Regions from separate parts of the Rossellomorea sp. NPDC071047 genome, predicted to be linked through region 1. Evidence: riboswitches for the same ligand, from Rfam matches in the RefSeq annotation. Region 1 holds a riboswitch; the other holds the start of a gene.
What was found. Region 1 has a riboswitch for FMN ahead of ACQKFO_RS02175 (ECF transporter S component). Riboswitches for the same ligand answer to the same signal wherever they lie in the genome.
Positions count from the first base shown of each region.

Region 2: another riboswitch for FMN. It lies ahead of ribD (bifunctional diaminohydroxyphosphoribosylaminopyrimidine deaminase/5-amino-6-(5-phosphoribosylamino)uracil reductase RibD); the one in region 1 lies ahead of ACQKFO_RS02175 (ECF transporter S component).

Region 1 is NZ_JBNNJT010000001.1:427,709-435,799, reverse strand. It holds gene ACQKFO_RS02190 (RecQ family ATP-dependent DNA helicase) at 1-132, opposite strand, end outside; gene ACQKFO_RS02185 (helix-turn-helix domain-containing protein) at 110-1,180, opposite strand; gene ACQKFO_RS02180 (ferredoxin) at 1,404-1,652, shown strand; gene ACQKFO_RS02175 (ECF transporter S component) at 1,758-2,327, opposite strand; FMN riboswitch at 2,482-2,615, opposite strand; gene ACQKFO_RS02170 (peptidoglycan DD-metalloendopeptidase family protein) at 2,730-3,641, opposite strand; gene ACQKFO_RS02165 (hypothetical protein) at 4,327-5,568, opposite strand; gene sigX (RNA polymerase sigma factor SigX) at 5,540-6,094, opposite strand; gene ACQKFO_RS02155 (ATP-binding protein) at 6,375-8,091, opposite strand, start outside.
Region 2 is NZ_JBNNJT010000001.1:614,942-623,032, forward strand. It holds gene ACQKFO_RS03205 (GNAT family N-acetyltransferase) at 1-663, shown strand, start outside; gene ACQKFO_RS03210 (patatin-like phospholipase family protein) at 817-1,692, shown strand; gene ACQKFO_RS03215 (hypothetical protein) at 1,835-2,530, shown strand; gene ACQKFO_RS03220 (four-helix bundle copper-binding protein) at 2,584-2,907, shown strand; FMN riboswitch at 3,097-3,240, shown strand; gene ribD (bifunctional diaminohydroxyphosphoribosylaminopyrimidine deaminase/5-amino-6-(5-phosphoribosylamino)uracil reductase RibD) at 3,413-4,498, shown strand; gene ribE (riboflavin synthase) at 4,523-5,179, shown strand; gene ACQKFO_RS03235 (bifunctional 3,4-dihydroxy-2-butanone-4-phosphate synthase/GTP cyclohydrolase II) at 5,197-6,390, shown strand; gene ribH (6,7-dimethyl-8-ribityllumazine synthase) at 6,403-6,873, shown strand; gene ACQKFO_RS03245 (NCS2 family permease) at 7,227-8,091, shown strand, end outside.

The DNA.
Region 1 (8,091 bases):
CGACTTACCGGTTCCCGTAGGAAGCATCGCCACCGTATCCCTTTGATTTAGAACGGACTGAATGATTTCCTCCTGGCCTTCTCTGAAGGAAGAATAGCCAAATCTCTCTTTAAGCTCTTGTTGCAAATTCACGGTTCTCACCTGCCTTCGCAATCGCTACTCTAATTTGAAAATAAGATAAATGAGGAATCTTCTCTTTTATCGGTTTTAGCCTTTTAGTTTGAGCGTCGTTCATCACTAAAAGCACATTCTGATATTCCTCGCGAGAAATGAACGGATCTATTGCAAATTCTTTCTGAGTTAAGATGAGTTCAATCACATGATCTTCAATGGTATTTATTTTTAAATCACGTATACGCGCGATTTCTTCGATTGAATGACCCCTTTGATACAACTCATATGTTTTGCTTGTTGAAATGGTCAGGTTTTGCAGATGATCACTTTTTAAGCTAATTGAATATAATAAAGGATAAGTTGAAGGCTTCCTTTCTAATTCAGCTAATATACTGTGAATTAAGTCAAGAAACTGAAAGCGCAATTCTTCTTCATGCATGTTCAATTTTTCAGCAACCTGCAATTCTGTCCATCCATAATCCTTGTAGCCCGTTAAGCGGAATACGAGAACGTCTGGATTTAAGGATTTAGATAGACTTGTCAACAGGCTATACAGCTCCTTATACAATCCGGAAGACATTTTTTCAATATTAGGGTTCTCCCGTAAACAGCTCTTTACCCACTCCTGTATGCTTTTATTACGTTGTACAGGAAAATAGAGCGTTTCCTGCTGTTTTCCGTTCGATAGAACCTGAACAAGGAGGCTTATTCGTTTCCAGAACAGAAACGTTTGATCCCCGTAGACGAGACCATTCATATTTGATGGAAAGGAGTCACCTTGAAAATTTTTTTCGACAATATCGGTACCATCATTGGTGACAATCGCTTTCCCACTTTCATCGACAATGACATACCCCAATTTCTCTAATTCCTTTACCTTCTGGTTAAAGTACGCTCGTTTAAGCTTAGGTAAGGAAAGAAAAAACGGCTGCAAATAAAAGATGTGAGCATCCTGTATCGACTGGGAAGACTTTTTTCCTTTTAAGATATGAAAAACAGAGTAAATCGATCGCTCTCCATTTATTTGTATGAAGCAATATAAAATCACATAATTAAGATAGGTCAATTCTCTACTCCTTAACATGTAGGTTATTGTCAAATATTGTACCATGAATTTGTTGTTTAACCATGTTTTGTTTTTCATATATAGGATAAAAATAAAAAGAAACCACCTAACTATTGAAAAGTTATACAATCCTCTATAAAATAAACATTAAGTGATTTTTCACAAACTTACATTGTGTATAATGATGAATTATATAGAATTATTAATTCGGGAGGTTTTTTCTTTGCCAAAATATACAATCGTCGACAAGGATACATGCATTGCATGTGGAGCATGTGGAGCTGCTGCTCCAGATATTTACGACTATGATGATGAAGGTATTGCATTTGTAACATTAGACGATAACCAGGGGACAGTTGAAGTTCCTGACGTATTAGAAGATGATATGATTGATGCATTCGAAGGTTGTCCTACGGATTCCATTAAAGTAGCCGACGAGCCATTCGATGGAGATGCACTTAAATTTGAATAGTAGTTCCGAAGCTAAGGGGAATTTCCCCTTAGCTTTTTCTTTTTGGCCTAATGACATTAGAAAACCCCTCAAATGTAATTGAGGGGTTTATCATTTATATTTGTACTATGCCGCTTTTTTCAGGGCTGTCTGTCTTGCCAACCAGCCTTGAAGACGAACAAATAGTAAGATGAAGACTGATGTTACAAGGATTCCTTTTAAAATGTTGAAAGGAACAATCCCTGTAATGATAATCTCAGCAGGTAACTCGAAATTCATGAAGTATTTATAAGCGGGAAGGAACACAAAATAATTAAGAATTCCCATACTGATACTCATGACCACAGTTCCTGTGATAAGACCGATCAACAATCCTTTTTTAGATTGAAAACGATTATAAATATAATATGTCGGAAGAATCAAAAGCACTCCCGCCATAAAGTTTGCAACATGACCAATCGGGACGCCGGTATCGCTTCCTGTCATGATGTAATCAATCACGTTCTTGAATAATTCAACTAATATTCCTGCAAGTGGACCTAATGTTACTGTCGCAATCAATGCAGGCACATCACTGAAGTCTACCATTAAAAACTTTGGAAATGGTGGAATTGGGAAGTTAAAAAGCATCAACACATAGGATATGGCACTTAACATACCAACCGTTACAAACGTGCGTGTATTCATTTTTCTCATAAACCTCTCTCCTTTAGGAGATTCATCTCATATCGAAGATAGCTCAAGCCAAAGGTAGCATTAAAAAACCCCTAGATACGTATATCTAGGAGAATGATAAGGCATACCCGAATAAACGTTCAGCTTCCCTTTTTCTAAACGTTCTGGCATAAACCTTCATCTTCTCCCATCCAGACTATACTGTCGGCTTTGGAATCGCACCAAATCCTGCCCCTGAAGGCTCGCGGGCTTAGAGACAAAAGTCTCATCACCGCCGGTAGGGAATTTCACCCTGCCCCGAAGACGAATCTTTATTTTTTTATACATTTTCATTATACATAATGACGGGGGTTATGTGAAGAGAAACAGTTCGAATTCGAAATATTTTTGTTCACTCATGGTCTATTCAGGTTTACGCTTCCATTATTGTATGTTTAGTACTTGTCGAGGATATATAGGTGTCTTAAGATCCATATCATTCCAAGCCACCAAGTCATTCACATCAACTCCTTGTGCGACTGAAATGGAGTATAAGGTGTCCCCTTGTTTCACAACATACCCACTCCCTGCTGATTGGGGAATGGCTAACGATTGATTAATTACTAAATTGGTTTCATTTAACCCATTGGCTCTCTTAATATCCTCTATGGATATATTGTATTGCTGTGATATCCCCCAGAGGGTTTCTCCCTTATGTACGACATGATTTACCATGTTTTCATTATTTTGAACTTCTTTTGTACCTACATCATGATTGATTTCAGCTGTTCCAGAAACACCAACTGCTTGATAGGGATCTTTCTCCTGAGCAAAAACAAGCTGCCCGACCTCACCTTGTCCAAATACCATATACGGATCGATTGCATTTTCCTTATCAATCGTCCATTCACCCCTGTGCACCTCAAAATGCAGGTGAGCTCCTGTCGATCTGCCTGTATTTCCTAAATTTCCAAGATGTTGGCCTTGACCCACATCTTGATTCTCTTCAACAAGCCGGCTCTCGAGATGAGCATAAACGGTTTCATACCCATTTTCATGCCTTATGAATACCACATGTCCGTAACTTGGAGATAGATATGATCTAATCACCTTACCTTTTGCAACAGAATAAACAGGAGAGCCTATGTCTCCTCCTATGTCCATACCTTTATGATTACCAGACCTTGACCCATACGAATCCGTTATCATCCCTTCAACAGGAAATGTCCAGGATACCGTTTCCTGAGTGATGTTATTCGTCTCTGCTTTCGCTACCTTTCCTGTAAAGAACATCATGCTCACACACAACGCTAACAGGAATACGATTAAAAGCCTTTTTACATAATCCAAAATCATGCTTGTCCTCCTTACCCATTTTAAAACAATACCTTTTTTCTTCCATACCGAAGCTTCACGTCCACTACCTTTTCATCTATTAACCCATTCTTACCTTTTCACCCTCATTTCATGCACTCCCCACTATATGTAGACCCTCCATTCAATATTCACAAAGGAATGAGATAATTTTCCTTTGAGTAGTTTGTCTAAGACTGAGATAAATATACACCCAAAAGCGGAGGCGGCTTGACCAGAGGCGACAAGCATAAGGCGAACCTGCCGGAAAGGCGTACTTTGCCTTTTTGGCAGGTTCGACTTATGACATCGAGCCTCTAGCCGCCGGAGCTGGATGACACAAAAGCGGAGGCGGCTTGTTCAGCCCCGACAAGCATAAGATGAATTGGCCGGGAAGGCGCACTTTGCCTTCTTGGCCAATTTAGCTTATGACCTCGAGGGGCTAGCCGCCGGAGCTGGACGACACCCAAAAGCGGAGGCGGCTTGACCAGAGGCGACAAGCATAAGGCGAACCTGCCGGAAAGGCGTACTTTGCCTTTTTGGCAGGTTTGACTTATGACCTCGAGCCTCTAGCCGCCGGAGCTGGATGACCCAAAAGCGGAGGCGGCTTGACCAGAGGCGACAAGCATGTCTTCACAAAAAAAAGACCGGAAACGGGTTTCTCCCGCTTCCAGTCTTTCTGTGATAACTAATTTTCGAACGTTTTCTTATTCGGACTGATTGGTGTCTCAATGGGTTCGTTGAACATGAATCCATTCCAGCTTTCCTGTTTAATGTTTTCGAATTGAACCCTTTCATACCCGGAGCTTTTACTTGTCAGTAAAATACCTTCAATCATTTCCATGGCTGTTTCTTCGTCTAATGTTTCTATGTCCAGTTCATTTAAGAAATTGATGGTTAGAAATCCATCTGATTCCGTTACACTGATATTGATGTTTTTCGGAATCACACTTTGGAAAAGGCTCGTTTCTGAGCTTTTCATTGCCTGAATGGACTCTTTGACAGATCCTCTATTTATATTATCCGGTACGAGGAAACGTTCCCTTCCATTTGGCGAGTAAAGGTAATAAGCCGTATGAGCATCCTCATTAAGATCGATACTTGAGAATTCCCCGGTGGAGCTGAATTCCGGAACTGAGCCGTCTTGTTCTTGAAGAACCACTTCATTTAACCCCTTATGTTGAAATGAGTATAATAGAGAATGGTAAAAAGCGTATTCCACTGCACTACCGCCACTATATGAATGCTCAGGGTCCAAAGTGAAAATGACTTTGTTTTCACCCAAGGTAAATTGGCCTTTTAGCGGGAGAAAGTCTTCCATCCCCCACTCGCTTTCGGGTAACTCACCTGCAATTTCTTCGTGACGGATCAACCAGCCTTCTTCCCCCTCTGCAGGGCGATCGACAATTGAAATAGGTACAGGTACCGCTTCCGGAGAAACGAGTCCATAAGGATAGTAGTCCTGCCCTTCTAAATCTTCTTCATATAAAGATAATCTTTCTGCCGTAGCTGGTTGAATTTCTTTTTCAGTCTCAGCCATACTAAGCTCGCTATTATCCTTTTCAACTGTCATTTGGTCTTTATCGGCGTCATCATGTATCATTTCTGATTTATCACTTGATTTCGCCAAAGAATCTTGTGCTGAATTCGTATCTGAATCCCCACCTGATGATTCCGTTGATTTCATTTCTGGTTTATCCATACTATTTTCATTGAATTGATTTAATACGGTTGGAGCAAGCATGACCATGATGAATATGGCTGCCAATGCTGCGACTGTTGGAATAAAACGGTTAAATGCAATAAACGTCTTTTTGTTCTGACGTTCTATTTTTGCATATATTGATTGAGGAGTTCGATCATCTTTGATTTGAGGAAGCTTTTTGATGAGGTCCTCTATATCACGATCTTTCCATTCTGACTGCTTCAATGTCTCTTTCCTCCTTTGGTAGCCGTTGATTCATTTCAATTCTTAACCACTTTATGGCTCTATGCTGGGTCGTTTTCACTTTACTTTCAGACCAGCCGAGGACTTCAGATGTTTCAACTATTGAAAGTTCTTGTAAGTAACGCATAATAATGACCATCCGATAATCCGTCGAACAGTTTTTCAAACATTCGTACAATACCTTAACTTCTTCCTTTGCAACAGTAATTTCTTCCGGAAGCGCCCCATCGTCTGTCACATCGTTCCGGCTCCAATCGAATTTATCCAATATCCGATTCTTCCAGTTCTTCTGTTTTCTAAAATGATCTATGGCTACATTTTTTGCAATCGAAAAAAGCCACGTTCTCTCAGAGCTTTTACCTTCAAAACGCTCATGCGATTTAAGCACCCGGATATATACTTCCTGCACCAGATCTTCAGCCTGCTGCCTATTCTGTACCATGTATATAAGGAATTGAAAGACGTCCTGATGATAGTCAGTGTATAATTTCTCAAAAACGGAGTCCACTTGCTTCCCTCCCCGTCAATTTATTAGTCGTTTTTTCTGTAAAAAAGTTACACACTATCAATATAGTATTTTTCTGGTAAAAAGGAAAGACTTATATTTAATATAGGTTTAACCTCAAATAAAAAGCCAACAAGGTACTTATCCCCTGTTGACTTCCCATATTTCCCTTTATTCTCATCATTTTTTCAACATCATTTTCTACTTGCAGAGAAAAAATAAAGAATGTTTCCCATGTAACAAGAAAAAACGTCAAGTTTCTATGGATATCATCGATTCTTGGCTAAATGGGAAGAAAGAAAGTGAAGGCTGTCCCTTGATCGACTTTACTTTGTACTTGGATATGACCTTTATGGGACTCAATGATGTTCTTTGCGATCGCAAGCCCCAGACCAGTGCCGGACTTCCCTCTTGTTCTGGCTTTATCCGCTTTATAGAAGCGTTCGAAAACGAAAGGAAGATCTTCTTCAGGTATCCCGGAACCCGTATCTTTTACATGGAATAAATAACCACCCTTGCTTTCCGTCAGGGAAACGGTTACTTCTCCACCCGTAGGAGTATGTCTTAAAGCATTATCAATCAGATTGGTTAATACTTGTTCGATTCGGTCAGGGTCCATGTGAATTTCATTTTTGATTCCTACATCACTTTCGAAGTAAACGGAGACCTTTTTTTCTTTGGCCAGTCCAATAAATTTATTCGTCACTCGTTCGGTGAAAGGCATGACACCAATGACGTCTTTATTTAGAGTGATATGCCCCGCTTCCATACGGGCCAAATCCAGAAGGTCATTGACCAGACGTCCCATTCGCAATGACTCATCATAAATAATACGGGCTATCTCTTTCTTTTCTTCTTCTGTTTCAGCAATATCATCAACGATCGCTTCACTATATCCTTGAAGCATAGAGATTGGGGTACGGAGTTCATGAGAGACATTGGCGATAAAGTCTTTCCTAAGCTTATCCAATCTTCTCTCTTCTGTCATATCACGCACGACCGCCACGGCTCCCCTGATGTTGTTGTTATTGTAAAGTGGACTGATGATCACCACATACGAACGCCCCTGCAGACTCAACTCACCTGTCTGCTCCATTTCTGTCACGACCACGCTCTGCAATAATTCCTTTACAGTAGTAGGGATGGCTTCTTCACTGTTTTCACTTTGCTCATAATACCAATGTTGCAGGAATCGATCGGCAGGTGGATTAGTGATCAAGATCGTGCCGTCTCGATTAAAGGTGATAACTCCATCAGCCATACTGCTCAAAATAGAGGAGAGCTGCTCCTTCTCCTGGCTCAATGCGTTAATGTGAAACTTTAGCTGCCTGCCCATCTGGTTAAATCCTGTAGCAAGTTCACCGATTTCATCCTTCGTCAAAATCGGTACCTTAGTATCAAACTTACCCTTTGCTACCTCAAAAGCTGCTTCCCGCATTTTCCTTAGCGGTGCAGTGATACGTGTGGAAAGGAAGAAAGCAAAGATGGTTGTTAAAATAATGGCGATCCCCGCAGCAAGCAAGATCAGTTTCGTTGTTTGACGCGTTGTATCTTTAATAACACCGAGAGACTGATAGAGATATACCGCTCCATCTTCTTCATCAATATGAAGGGGAGTCCCTACAATGATGACATTTTCATATCGGTTCGAAGACATTTCCGAGGATAATTCGATCTCTTTCTTGATGGTGATTTCATTTGTTTTCACCGACTGAAGTTGTTTATCATCTGAAATGTACTCATGAATATTCTTTTGAAACGCTGTGGAATCCTGGGAATAAAGTGATTCATTTTGATCTAATGAAATAATGATATTGACTGGATCATCGATGATTTCTTTCCCCAGTTCCATCCCCAGCTCCAGGTCTTTATGATTCTCAATGACTCTCGCCACTTTTTCAGCCGTTTGGGTTAATTCTTTTTCAACCACATCGACGTGATAGTTTTGAAAGAATTCCAGTAAAAGAATCGTAAGGATAAATAATACAAAGGAAACTAAG
Region 2 (8,091 bases), 190 kb from region 1:
GATAAAGAAAGAATTGATCGCTTTTCCATTCCTTTATCAACGCACGCAAGAAAGGTATGGAACACGTCGATTGAGGTCATGAAAAGATACAATCAAACGTTTTTAAACGAAGGTCATATTATCAAAGCGTTTTACGCCCATCTGCCAGAATACCCTCAGCTACAAAAAGAACTTAATCCTATACCTCATGAAAAGATTATCCGATCTGTTACTACAGCCCGGGATTTGACGGTTTATTTATTGAACAAGGATTGGAGATATGAAGTGGAACCTGAATTCCGAATTAGCCCTGTACAGGCTGAAGATGAAAAAGAACTATTGTTATGGGTAGAGGAGCATTTTGGAGAATCCTGGTCAAAAACATTGTTGCTGGCCTTTCAATCATCAGAAGAATTCATCCCGATTATCAAAGCGGTAGAAAAAGATGAATTAATTGGATTTGCAGCATTTGATGTGTATAAAAATAAAAAAGGGATTTACGGACCGATGGGGGTTCTTCCGCACACCCGTCATAAAGGAGTGGGAAAAGGACTCCTTTATCATGCATTACAGTGCATGGCAGAGAAAGGATATATGTACGCCGTATTAAAAGAAGCAGGACCCATCGAATTCTATGAAAAAAAGTGTAGCGCTAAGCTTATTCCTGTGGAGAACGATGAATGAGAGACCGAGTCGGAATCATCAAGAATGAAATCAATAAGTGGCTAGATCAGTGAGCAAATTAGTACACATTCTTACTGTTTTGAGGGAAAATATTCTCGTTTATTCGATGCCGATGACGAAAATTCTTGCATCATTAGGGAGGTAGACAAGAAGATGTTGATTGAAAATACTGGCCTCGTTCTCGAAGGTGGAGGAATGAGAGGGATATACACGGCGGGAGCATTGGAATACTTCCTGGAAAGAGGCATTGAATTTCCTTATGTTGTCGGAGTATCCGCGGGTGCATGTAATGCAGCATCCTATTTATCTAAGCAAAATGGACGCAATAAGAAGGTGAATGTAGATTTTATTCGTGATCCGAAATATTTATCTTGGCGAAATTATTGGAAAACAGGAGAGTTATTTGGAATGGATTACGTGTTTGATGAAATTCCAAATAAGCTGGTCCCTTTTGATTATGAAGCTTTTCACTCTAATTCAACGGAATTTATTGTAGGCACCACAGATTGTCATACAGGGAAACCGTCGTATTTCTCTAGAAGGGACTATGGGGAGGAACTCCTTACGATTATTCGTGCGTCCAGTTCCCTGCCATTTGTCGCTCCAATCGTTCAATTTGAATCCCGTCATCTTCTAGATGGAGGAATAAGTGACCCTGTTCCCATCGAAAAAGCTGAGCAGGACGGGTTTAAGAAAAATGTAGTCATTTTAACTAGAAACAGGGGCTATTATAAAAAGCCTTCACGATTTTCTTTTCTTGTGAAAAAAAAGTACCCTCAATATCCTGAATTACATAAAACGATGATGAACCGTTACTTGCGTTACAATCAAACAATCAAGGAATTAGAAACGAGAGAAAAGAATGGGGATGTCCTGATCATTCAACCTCAACATTCTCTAAAAGTAAGCCGTATTGAAAAAAATCCACAAAAGCTGGACGAATTGTACTGGCAAGGCTATCATGATGCAGAGGCAAAGGATAAAAAAATAATGGAATGGAATCGCACAGCCGCTCCAGTGCATTCCTAACATATAAGCCAGCGAATGACAGAAAGTCTACTCATCTCTTGTTTTGAGGTTTCTGCAAGCGTTGGCTTTATCTATATTAATGGTCTATTTAAGGGATTTTCACATACATATGATAGAGATTCCTTGAAAGGACGAGCATTTCATGAACCTCTATCAAATCTACAAAAATGAACAATATACGTTGCTTTATCGCAGTATCATGTATTTTCTCATAGGTGTAGGAATGCTGATTGTGACTCAACAATTATTTTATTTTCCCCTGCTAATCTTTTTACCTGCGTGTTCAAATCTATATCTCAGTTTTACTATGAAGAAGGAGTTAAAGAAAGCGAACCGATTATTTTATGAAACAATACCTGTATCCCGGCATTCATTAGTCGGGGTTCAGACGAAGGAAGGTTCCTATTACTTAAAAACGAATGGATGGTCAGAATACTTTATTCAAAGGACGTCCTTGATCAATAACCCAAAACATTATATGTTTCACCGAAAACATAAGCCCCCGCTGCCATTCTTGAGATGGAGCAGATCCATGAAAATCGATAAGGGAGGAACAGGAAGGGTTTTTCATTTGGAATACCAGAGTTCTACTGCGATTGAATGGCGCAGTGATGATGGTGACACGATTATCATTTATAAAGGAAACAAACGATGGATCTTGAATTATAATCAAAAAAATTATTTATCCTTACAAAAAGGATATCTTCCTCAAAGTGTTCAAAAGCTCTTTGACTATCACCATAGTTATGTTTCTTTTTATGAAACATATAACGATGAACTGGATTGGCTTCTTATTTTCCTGTGGTATGTAGACAGTGATTATTTTCTGACCGCATAGTTATCCTTTTTTGTCATTTGGGTACGCTAAAAAGGAACGTTTGTGGAGGTGAGATGATGAATGCTGATTACAAACCATGTTTAAAGGCTTTACAACGATGTCTGGAAGCATGTAATGTATGCTATCATGCATCCCTTAAGGAAGAAAGAGCGATGATGATGTGCATTGAGCTGGACCGGGAATGTGCGGATATTTGTTCCTATGCCATTAATGCCATGCAGCGAAGCAGTAAATTTGTTCAACAAATTCTGGTCCTTTGCGAAGAAATCTGTGATGCGTGTGGAACAGAATGTAATTCTCATGACCAGCAACATTGTAAGGACTGCGCAAAAGCCTGTTTTGAATGTGCGGAAGAATGCAGAAAGCTATTAGCATAATAAATGAAGAGGTGCTTCTATTTAATAGAGGCATTCTTTTTTATTCTTGTAGCATTTTCTTAGTACTTGCAATCAGAAATAGAGAGAGGTTTCTAATATATATTCAAAAAATTAGTACAAAAATAAATTTTTAGTGCTCCTTACATGATTTCATTTATGAAACTATGATAGAATAATGATAATCGAATAGGTTTCCTTCGGGGCAGGGTGAAATTCCCTACCGGCGGTGATGAGCGCATGCTCTTAGTCCGTGACCCGGCTAATGAAAATTAGACGGTGGATTTGGTGAAATTCCAAAGCCGACAGTGATAGTCTGGATGGGAGAAGGAACGGCAGTATTTACTTGATGCAGACGCGAGAAGTCTATCTTTTTTTGAGGATTGTTTTTCCAAAAAAAGTAATCATGTAAATGCTTTATTCAGTCATGCCAACTTCCCCCAAGTAAAAACTTACTTGGGGTTTATTTATTTTAGAATAATAGTGATAAAGAAGGGAGGTAAAACCATTGGACGATTCACAATATATGAAGCTTGCCCTCTCTATGGCCAAGACCACCCAAGGTCAAACATCACCCAATCCTGCAGTAGGAGCGGTTGTGGTGAAAAATGGAGAAGTCGTTGGGATGGGTGCTCACCTCAAAGCAGGAGAAGGTCACGCAGAGGTTCATGCCATAAAGATGGCTGGAGACAAAGCGCAGGGGAGTGACGTCTATGTGACGCTGGAACCATGCTCTCATTATGGGAAAACACCTCCCTGTTCACAACTGCTGATTTCCAGCGGAGTGAGGCGGGTCCATATTGCAAGTACGGATCCGAATCCCCTAGTCGCGGGAAGAGGAATTCAACAGTTGAAGGATGCAGGCATAGAAGTAATAGTCGGAGAGCTTGGAGAAGAAGCACTCGAACTAAACAAGCATTTTTTCCATTTCATTCAATACAGCACGCCTTATGTAACCCTTAAAACAGCTGTTACATTAGATGGGAAGACAGCTTCAGCTTCAGGAGATAGTAAATGGATTACCTCAGAAGCTTCACGCACAGATGTCCACTATGATCGTCACCGGCATGACGCGATATTAGTAGGAGTCAATACCGTTATTCAAGATAACCCACACCTTACCACCCGTTTGCCCCAAGGTGGAAAAAACCCCATTCGAATCATATTAGATACCTTCTTGCGAACACCTCTCCACTCTCATGTAGTGGAAGACTCGGACATGAGGACGCTCATCTTTACAGGCAGTTCTGTCAATGAAGAAAAGAAGCAGCCCTATATGGAATCAGGCTGTGAAATCATCACCCTCCCTGAGGAAAGGGTGGAAATTCTCACAGTATTAAAAGAACTGGGTGCCCGGAATATCGGATCCCTTTATGTAGAAGGTGGATCTACCATTCATTCCTCCTTTATGAAGGAAAAAGCCTTTCAGGAATTGGTTATATACATGTCTCCCAAGCTTGTAGGCGGAAGCTATGCCTTCACCAGTTTTGGAGGGGACGGTTTCCCGACCATTGCAGAAGGTCTTGAAATGGAGATTAAGAGTCTTGAGCGAGTAGGAAAGGACATTAAGATTGTTGCTTTACCTAGGATTTAACCTTTTTTGAAAGGGGGAGAAATGATGTTTACTGGAATCATTGAAGAAATCGGCTCAATTGAACGCATGAAAAAATCCTCCTCATCAATGGAACTGACGATAACGGCAGGCCGCGTTCTCGAAGACGTTCATATTGGAGATAGCATCAGTGTGAATGGTGTCTGTTTAACCGTCACTTCATTCACTTCCAGGCAATTCCAAGTGGACGTGATGCCTGAAACCTTTGAAGGCACAACTCTCAGAAACCTGTCCCATGGTTCTAAAGTGAACCTGGAGAGGGCGATGGCTGCTAACGGTCGTTTCGGCGGGCATTTCGTTAATGGGCATGTCGATGGAGTAGGAACGATCGTTAGAATAGAGAAAGTTGAAAATGCTTGGTATATGGACATTTCCATTCCGGAAAATCAGAGCCACTTGTTTATCATGAAGGGCTCTGTCGCAATAGACGGCACTTCCCTTACTGTTTTTGGTGTGAAAAGTAATGCCATTACGATTTCGTTGATCCCGCAAACGAGAGGGGACACGGTTCTTGGCGAGAAAAAAGTAGGGGATCGTGTCAATATTGAATGTGATGTAATGGCTAAATATTTTCATCGCTTCTATGAAGCAAAGGAACAGTCTAAGAGTAATTCAAGCCGCATCAGCTATGATTTTTTAAGTCAAAATGGTTTCGCTGACTAATAGGAAGGGGTAGCCCCATGTTTAATAAGATCGAAGAAGCTCTTGAAGATTTACAGGCAGGTAAAGTCGTCATCGTAGTAGATGATGAAAACCGTGAGAATGAGGGAGACTTTATTGCACTTGCAGATAAAGCGACTCCAGAAGTCATTAATTTTATGGCTAAAGAAGGAAGAGGGTTGATTTGTGCCCCGATAACAGAGGAGATTGCACACAAACTAAAGCTTGCACCCATGACGATGTCAAATACGGATCCACATGGAACGGCCTTTACGATTTCTGTCGATCATAAATCCTCAACTACTGGAATTAGTGCATTTGAGAGATCGACCACCATACAGGAATTATTGAACCCGGTCTCAATGCCCGAGGACTTTAAAAGACCCGGTCACGTATTTCCCCTTGTCGCCAAAAAAGGCGGAGTACTAAAACGGGCAGGACACACAGAAGCCGCCATCGATTTGGCTGTTTTGTCAGGGGCACAACCATCAGGCGTCATTTGTGAAATCATGAATGAAGACGGCACGATGGCAAGAGTACCTGAATTAATGAAACTGGCTGATAAATGGGATCTTAAGATCATCTCCATTGAAGATCTGATCAGGTACAGACGTAAAAAAGAAAAGCTTGTGACGAGAGAAGTGGAAATTGAACTCCCAACCGAATTCGGAAACTTCAAGGCGGTTGCTTACACAGAAAACCTTACAGGAAAAGAGCATATTGCACTTGTGAAAGGCGAGTGGTCAGAGGATGAAGATGTACTGGTCCGTGTTCACTCTGAATGCCTGACGGGAGATGTATTCGGTTCAAATCGCTGTGATTGTGGACCGCAGCTTGCCACAGCGCTTACCCAGATTGAAGAGCATGGAAAAGGTGTACTGCTTTATATGAGGCAAGAAGGTCGTGGGATTGGATTAATCAACAAATTGAAGGCCTATAAGCTCCAGGAAGAAGGCTATGACACCGTTGAAGCTAATCAAAAACTGGGCTTTGGTGAGGATTTGAGGGAATATGGAATCGGAGCACAGATACTGAGGGATTTAGGCATAACAAAGATGCGTCTACTGACCAATAATCCAAGAAAAATTGCCGGAATCAACGGGTACGGTTTAGAAATTGCAGATCGAGTGCCGATTCAAATGCCGGCGAAATTCGAAAATGAGAAGTATTTAAAAACGAAGCATGCTAAGCTGGGACATTTACTTAAATTTTAGGAGGAAAATACAATGAAAACAATTTATGAGGGTAATTTAGTCGGATCAGGATTAAAGGTTGCAATTGTCGTTTCACGATTCAATGAGTTCATCACATCAAAGCTTCTGGGTGGGGCGGAAGATGCATTGAAGCGCCACGGCGTTGAAGAAGGAAATATTTCTGTCACTTGGGTTCCAGGTGCATTTGAAATCCCTATGATTGCCAAAAAACTTGCTCGTTCAGGGAAATATGATGCCGTTGTTACCCTGGGAACGGTCATTCGCGGAGCAACCGCTCATTTTGAATACGTAAGCGGAGAGGTTGCAAAAGGAGTGGCCAATCTAAGCCTGCAGGAAGAGGTACCCGTCATCTTTGGTGTCTTAACGACAGACACAATCGAGCAGGCCATCGAAAGAGCAGGCACAAAGGCAGGAAACAAAGGATGGGAAGCAGCGGTATCAGCCATCGAAATGGCCAATTTGATTCGTGAGATAGATAAGTAAAAATTTTCAACCAAGCCAAGTCTCCATGGAGGGAGGCTTGGCTTTTTTCGAGTGAGGGATCTGTGGGGTGTGTGGATAAATTTGTAAAACGGCTTAATTATTCTCCAAAACGGCTGGATTCCTGTTGATTTCGGCTGGATAATTCCAGAAAACGGCTGGATTTATCACAAAAGCCGCTGGATTTTCTCACTCTTCGGCCGGATTCCTGATGGAAAGACAAAAACCCCGCAGCCTGTACCCAACAAAATACATATTGGCAAACGTCAGACCTTTTGCTAGAATAGTATTTTGTGGCTCCCCTTATTATGGGAGGAGCGGGTAGGGAGAGGGCAGTTTTATAGGAAGATTATTATATGAAAGCACGTGGAGGTATTTTTCAGTTAAAAAATCACGGTACCACGATGAAGCAGGAGATGATGGCTGGAGCAATCGGTTATTTCACGATCGTGTACATCATCGCTGTGAATGCTTTAATTCTTTCTGAAGCTGGAATTCCATTTGAAGGAGCGGTTATGGCAACCATTCTTGCCTCCTTCGTTGGGTGTTTGGTGATGGCCTTTTGGGCAAATGCACCAATACTTCTGGTTCCAGGCATGGGAATTAATGCAATGTTTACGTTTACACTCGTAAAATCATCCGGCTTAACGTGGCAGGAAGCTTTAGCTGTCGTTGTGATTTCAGGAATACTCTTTATGATCATTGCATTTACAAAGCTTTCAAAAGTATTATCAGAAGCGATACCCAAAACATTAAAAGAAGCCATCACTGTAGGGTTAGGGATGTTTTTAATGTTTATCGGTCTTGAAAAAGGCGGTCTCATCCAAAGAGGAGAGAGTGCCATCATCATGATTGGTGATTTTGGGGAATTAAAGGTGTTGGCCACTGTGCTGACTTTCCTGGTGACGATATTTTTGTTTGTTCGAAATGTAAAAGGTCAATTTCTATGGAGTATTGCTTTTGGAACCATGCTGGGATTCATCTTTGGAATCGAACCGTCGATTCAGTCCAGTTCGTTCCAATTAAGTGAATACAGTCAGGTTTTCGGTCAAATATCCTTTAGTGCCATTTTGGAGATTCCGTTTTGGATTGCGGTTTTTTCTGTCACGATGGTGCTGGTATTTGAAAATATCGGTCTCGTTCATGGACATACGGATATGATCGATCAACCTCAAAAATACTCTAAAGCGTTCCAGGCGAATGCATTTTCTGCCTTTACAT